DNA from 2 places in the Plantibacter sp. H53 genome. Region 1 is predicted to be linked to the other one. Evidence: riboswitches for the same ligand, from Rfam matches in the RefSeq annotation. Region 1 holds a riboswitch; the other holds the start of a gene.
The links. A riboswitch is a leader RNA that binds a small molecule or an ion and turns the genes downstream of it on or off. The one in region 1 is predicted to bind thiamine pyrophosphate.

Region 1 (3,401 bases):
CTGAACGGGTTCGCCTCGGCGAGACGACCGAGACCGAGCGCATCGAGGATCTCGGAGACCCGCTCGTCGATGGCGGTCCGGGACCAGCGGAGGGCCTGCAGGCCGACACCGAGCTCGTTCCGCACGGTCGATGAGACGAACTGGTGCTCGGGATCCTGGAAGACCGTCCCGATGCGCGCGAGCAATTCGGTCGACTTCCAGCGGATAGGCCGGGATCCCAGCCTGCCGGCGAGCTGCGGAGCGGCGGTCACCGTCCCCGTGATCTCCGGCAGCAGTCCCGCCAGCGTGAGCGCGAGCGTGGACTTCCCCGCGCCGTTGGGGCCGACGATGACGGTCCCCGCGCCTTCGGGCACCGCGAGCCCCAGGTGCTCCTGCACCGGCTGCTTCCGCGTTCGACCGATCGCCAGGTCGTCGGTCGTGATGACCGCCGCTGATGGGCCGGACACCGGACGAGGGGCCAACCCCAGCGGGATGCCCGGCACCCAGACGCCCGCATCGGCCAGGCGCTGCCCGACGTCGTCGAGGACGAGGTCGGGTGGCCCGTCGGCGAGGACACCGCCGTCGGCGTCAAGTACGACGACCCTGGTCATCAGCTCGCGCCAGACGTCGACGCGGTGTTCGATGACGACCAGGGTGGACGAACCGTCATCGACCAGCCGAGCGACGGCGTCCCGCACCTCGGCCACCCCGGCCGGGTCGAGGTTCGCGGTCGGTTCGTCGAGCAGGAGGAGCGAGGGCTGCATGGCGAGTACGCCGGCGAGGGCCAGCCGCTGTTTCTGACCGCCGGACAGCGCCGAGGTCGAGTGGTCCAGCGGCAGGTCCAGTCCGACGGCCTCCAGCGAGGTGTCGACGCGGCGCCAGATCTCCTCGCGCTCGATGCCGAGGTTCTCGCAGCCGAAGGCGACGTCGTCGCCGACCTTGGACAGGATCACCTGCGAGTCGGGATCCTGCAGCACGAGCCCGATGCGACCCCTCGCTCGTTCAGGCGGAACGCCGTCCACGAGGAGCGAGCCGTGGGACTCCCCCTCGTCCGCTCCGCCGAGCACGCCGGCCAGTGCGTGGATCAGCGTCGACTTGCCGGCACCGGACGCCCCCAGCAGGAGGACCCGCTCGCCCGGTTCGATCACGAGGTCGAGGTCGCTCACCGCCCAGGCCTTCCGACCGGCATGCCGCCACCCCCAGTCCCGCGCGACGACGCGCGCCGGACCGGTCGCAGCCGCTCCCGGCACGATCAGACCTCGCGCCGAGCGTCCCGCCCCGACGCGAACCGACTGAGCGCTCCGGTCGACGCGAGTGCCCTGACGAGTGCCCAGCCGACGACACCGGCGAGGATTGCGCCCGAGACGAGCAGCGAACCGAGGTAGATCGCGTTGAACTCGACACCCTTCTCGAGGTTGCCCGACATGACGAGTTCGAGGAGCCACGCGCCGGCCCCGGCACCGGCACCGGCGAGGATCGCCGGAACGAGGCCGAAGCGCTTGTACGCGAACGCCGCGAACACCAGCTCGGCACCGAGGCCCTGAGCGAGCCCGGAGTACACCGTCGTGATGCCCCATGCGTTGCCGATGAGGGCGGAGACGATCGCCCCGATGGTCTCGACGAGGAGGGCAGCGCCGGGCTTCCGGATGATGAGTCCGCCGAGCACCCCGCCGAGGAGCCAGATCCCGACGGCGATCCCGCCGAAACCGGGCGTGACGGCGCTGGCACCCGCGTACCAGAGTGATCCGATCGTGTTCCACGCCCAGAAGATGAGGCCGGTCGCGACGCCGAGTACGGCGACCACGACGATGTCGACGACCCTCCAGCGCAAGGTCCGCGACACAGCGCGTTCAGAGGGTGAGATCTTGGTCGATGCTGACACGATACGTGCCCTTCCTGTAGACGGAAAAGAGCACGGGATAGCGAGAAATGGTCTCCCTGCGCTGGCATGATCCAGATCAGGTTCGACGGTCGAAGGCGAATACCTTCCTCTCAGCCCGGTTCACCGGACTCCCGTGGTGGCACGAGTCTAACCCCTGCCGTGCGCGGTCGCACGACAGGGGTTGGACGGAGGGGGCTACTTCTTGAGGGCCTTGATGAGGCCGGCGAGCGCCTTGCCGCTCACCCAGATGAACGGGATCGCGACGGCGATCAGCGAGATGAGGTTCGGGTCGAAACGGAGACCCTCGTCGGTCTTGATGTAGGCACCGACGGGGATGGAGACGCCACCGCCGCCACCGCCGCTCGGGGCGTCGTCGCCGTCGCCCTCGGAGCCGCCGCCGAAGCCGTAGTACGTCAGCGCGACGGGCACGAGTTTCGTCCCGTCGATGTCCTGCTGCTCCCCATAGGCCGCGGTCACGCCGAGCCCCTTCGCCTGTTCTGCCAGCTTCTCCACGAGATTCGTCATACGGCGAGGCTATCGCTCGGCATCTCCCGGTCCAAGGGGTTGATCCGTGCTCGCAGCACCCTGCGAGTCCCCGCGACTGCCGAGTCCGCGACGCCTCGGCTTCCCGAGGAGGGAGGCGGGGGCGATCGCGAGATCGCCGAACCGGCTTGCGACCCGGTCGATCGTCTGCTCGGCTTCACGCCACTCCTCGTCCGGGTCCCAGAGCCCGGCACCGGCCTCATCGGCCGGGACGAGCTGGTCGACCTTCACCCCCACGAGGCGCACGAGGCGTCCGCCACGATCGAGGTCGTCGAACAGCGAGGCCGCTTCGTCGTACACCCGCCGGCCCACGTTCGTGGCTTCGCCGATGGTGCGCGACCGGGTGACGACGCTGAAGTCCGCATAGCGCACGCGGATGCTGATCGTCCGGCCGGCGTAGCCGCCCTTCCGGAGTCGGATCGCGACGAGGCCGGCGAGGTTCAGCAACTCGCGCTTGAGGATGGTCGGGTCGGAGACGTCCGTCGGGAAGGTCACCTCGTGGCTGACGCTCTTCTCACGTCGTGCCAGCTCGATGCCGCGCGGATCGATCCCGTTCGCGAGCTCGAGGAGTCGGCGACCGGAGGCCTCACCGACCGCGCGTTGGAGCATCGACAGCGGGGTGGAGGCGAGCTGACCGATGGTCCGGATGCCACGGTTCGTCAGCTGCTCCTCCGTCCGACCACCGACGCCCCACAGTGCACCGACCGGCAACGGGTGGAGGAACGCCAGGGTCTCGTCGGCCGGCACGACCAGCAGACCGTCGGGCTTGGACAGGCCGGAGGCGAGCTTCGCGACGTACTTCGTCGCCGCCAGGCCCACCGAGCACGGCAGGCCGGTCGCGTCGAGGACCCGTTGCTTCACGAGCGCGGCGATCGTCCGCGGGCTCCCGAGCAACCGGACCGCGCCGGAGACGTCGAGGAAGGCCTCGTCGATGCTCAGGGGCTCGACGAGCGGCGTGACCGACTCGAACACCTCCATCACCCGGTCGGAGTACTCG
Region 2 (3,401 bases), on a different contig from region 1:
GCCTCCGGACGCAGCTGTTCTCCGACGACGACTGGAAGAACCTGCCGAACGCGATCACGGCGGGACGTATCGTCCTCCTGCCGGTCTTCGCCGCCCTCGTGATCACCGGCTCCTACTGGGCCGCGCTCGTCGTCGGTGCGGTCGTGTTCCTGAGCGACGTCGCCGACGGACAGATCGCGCGCCGCATGGGCACGGTCTCCGCGCTCGGCACCTGGCTCGACGGGGTCGCCGACCGCCTGACCGTGGTCGTGGTCGCCGCGTCGTTCGCCATCGCGCAGATCATCCCATGGCAGGTGTTCGTGGTCATGATCGTCCCCGACCTCCTGCTCGCGTTCGTCGCCGTCGTCGCGTTCCGCGGGACGCCGGAGGTGCCGGTGAGCATCGCCGGCAAGATCCGGACGGTGTTCCTCTTCGTCGGCTTCTTCGCGCTGCTCACGGGCCTCGCGCTCGGCGGCGGGGATCCGGCGTCGGCGCTCCACCGGGTCTTCGGCGGGGTCGGCTTCGTGGCGATCCTGCTCGGACTCCTCGGCCACTTCGTCGCGGCGACCCAGTATGCGCGACGCATGGTCGTCACCTGGCAGCGACAGGGCGTCCGCGCGGCCCGCTGAGCGCCGCGCCGACCATCGTCGGAGGCCCCCAACGGATGGCACACGGCCACAGCGCAGGCGGCGTCGTTTAGGCTCGGAGCATGCCAGTCGACTATCCGGACCTCGTCATCTTCGACTGCGACGGCACGCTCGTCGACACGGAACGCATCTCCGTCCGGGTGAACCTGCAGCTCCTCAACGAGGTCGGCGGCGACTACACCGAGGCGGAGGTGCGGGAGCTCTTCGTCGGCGCCTCACTCGAGACGTACGCGACGCTGGTCGAGCAGCGCCTCGGGAAGCCGCTCGAGGCCGACTGGATCCAGCGCTGGAGCGACATGTTCCGCGGCATCTGCGAACGTGAGCTCGAGGCCGTCGACGGGGTCGTCGTTGCCCTCGACGGTATCGCTGCGACCGGGGTGCCGCTGTGCGTCGCCTCGAACGGGATGCTGCACGACGTCGTCCGCAACCTCGGGCAGGTGGGCATCCACGACCGCTTCGACGGGCGCATCTTCAGCGCGACCGACGTCGCCGTCGGCAAGCCCGCACCCGACCTGTTCCTGCACGCCGCCGCCGACTTCGACACGGCCCCCGAACGGTGCGCGGTCGTCGAGGACAGCGTCGTCGGCGTCCTGGCTGCCCGTGCGGCCGGCATGACGGTCTACGCCTACGCCGGTGGCATGACGCCCGCCGAGCGGCTCATCGGCGACGGCACCCACGTCTTCGACGACATGCGCCTGCTGCCCGACCTCATCCGCGACACCTGGGCGACCTCCGCGGCACGCTAGCCGTGCCGCGCTAGCTGCGACTGCGGAGCTCCGGGAAGCCGTCCTCGTCGTCGGGGATCGGCTGCGCCGCGACCGCCGGTGCCGACGTCGCATCGGACGGTTCGAGATCCTGGGCTGAGGCGTCCTGCTGCTCGGCGCGACGTCGGGTGCGTTCGCCACCGCGCTTGACCGCGCGGTCGAACAACTGCGGGCCGGTCGTCGCCAGGCGCCTCCAGGGGAGGGTGCCCTCGATCTCGATCTGCAGGGAGAAGCTCAGCAGGGTGCGGATGACGACGATGATCGCGAGGACGAGCGCGTCGGTCAGCGACGGCGTCGACGTGACCGTCTTCACGAGGTCTGCGGCCACGAGGATCTCCAGCCCGAGCAGGATGACCGAGCCGATCGTCTCCCGCAGCATCCGGAAGGCCCGAGCGCCGTCGCGCGTGCTCCACCACAGACGGGCCGAGAGGGTGACGGCGATCACGAAGCCCACGACCATCGCCCCGACACCGGCGACCTCGAAGACGATGGTGACCAGCTCGAAGAAGTCCATCCCTCCATCATCCTCGCCCGCCCGCTGGACGGGAAGCCGGGCCGACCCGCTAGGGTGGTCGCGAGTGACACGGGGTGCCGATCCCACGACGATCGGCTGAGAACACACCCGTCGAACCTGATCTCGTTAGTCCGAGCGAAGGGATGTCGCGAATGAGCGTTCGCACACCGCAGCAGTCCGCCCACCCGTCCACCGACGACTCGTCCGTCGGCGAGTTCGCGAGCGCGTCCGGGGACCTCCTCGAGCGCCTGCGCGAGCACACGCCGCTCGTCCAATCGATCACGAACGCCGTGGTGACGAACTTCACCGCGAACGTCCTGCTCGCCATCGGCGCCGCCCCGGCGATGACCGACATCCCCACCGAGGCCGGGCCGTTCGCCCGCATCGCCTCCGGGGTGCTCCTCAATCTCGGGACGCCGCAGGCGGAGCAGCGCGAGGCGATGGTCGAGGCCGCCTCCGCCGCGAACGACGCCGGCACACCGTGGGTGCTCGACCCCGTGGCCGTCGGCTTCCTACCGGTGCGCACGGCGCTCGCCGCCGACCTCCTCGACCTCCGGCCGACGATCGTCCGCGGCAACGCCAGCGAGATCATCGCCCTCGCCGGACTGGGCGCCGGCGGTCGCGGGGTCGACAGCACCGACTCGGTCGACAGCGCGATCGAGGCGGCCACCGCGATCGCCCGCACCTCGGGCGCCGTCGTCGCGATCTCCGGCCCGACGGACGTCATCACCGACGGTGAGCGCATCGTCCGCTGCTCGAACGGGCACGCCTGGCTCACCCTCGTGACGGGCGGTGGCTGTGCCCTCGGTGCCGTACTCGCCGCCTTCGCCTCACTCGACGACGACCGGTTGCTGACGACGGTCGCGGCGACCACCGCGTACACGGTCGCCGCGCAGCTTGCGGCTGCGGAGAGCCGCGGCCCCGGCTCCTTCGCTCCCGCCTTCCTCGACCGCCTCCACCTCCTCGACGCCGACACCGTCCGCAGCCTGGCGGTGATCGCGTGAGCGCCTCGACCACCGCGGACCGGGTCCTCGCGGCCCGTTCGCACGCCGAGCTCGTGCGCCGCGGCATCGCCACCTACCTCGTCACGGACGCCTCGGCCAGCGGGGATCGCGGTGTCCTCGACGTCGTGCGCCGAGCCGTCGACGGCGGGGTGACCGCGGTCCAGCTGCGGGAGAAGACCGCGTCGGCGCGAGCGCTGTTCGACCTGACCGTGCGTGCGGCGGAGGTCGTCGCCGGTCGGGCGCTGCTCCTCGTCGACGACCGGGTGGACGTCTTCCTCGCGGCCCGTTCCGCCGGTGCCGTCGTCCACGGCGTCCACGTGGGTCAGAGCGATCTCCCGGTCGACGCCGTGCGTCGTATCGTGGGGCAGGCCGCCGTCGTGGGACTGACGGCGAACACCCCGGCGCACCTCGACGCGGTCGCAGCGCTGTCACCCGGGACGGTCGACTACCTGGGCGTCGGCGTCATCCGCCCGACGACGACGAAGCCGGACCA

Region 2: another riboswitch for thiamine pyrophosphate. It lies ahead of thiM (hydroxyethylthiazole kinase); the one in region 1 lies ahead of A4X17_RS19670 (ECF transporter S component).

What each region holds. Positions count from the first base shown of each region.
Region 1 is NZ_LWCT01000012.1:33,884-37,284, reverse strand. Features, by position in the region: gene A4X17_RS07905 (ABC transporter ATP-binding protein) at 1-1,145, opposite strand, end outside; gene A4X17_RS19670 (ECF transporter S component) at 1,232-1,822, opposite strand; TPP riboswitch at 1,898-2,006, opposite strand; gene A4X17_RS07895 (hypothetical protein) at 2,057-2,386, opposite strand; gene dinB (DNA polymerase IV) at 2,396-3,401, opposite strand, start outside.
Region 2 is NZ_LWCT01000033.1:6,642-10,042, reverse strand. Features, by position in the region: gene A4X17_RS13200 (CDP-alcohol phosphatidyltransferase family protein) at 1-608, shown strand, start outside; gene A4X17_RS13195 (HAD family phosphatase) at 689-1,372, shown strand; gene A4X17_RS13190 (DUF1622 domain-containing protein) at 1,383-1,904, opposite strand; TPP riboswitch at 1,965-2,065, shown strand; gene thiM (hydroxyethylthiazole kinase) at 2,057-2,908, shown strand; gene thiE (thiamine phosphate synthase) at 2,905-3,401, shown strand, end outside.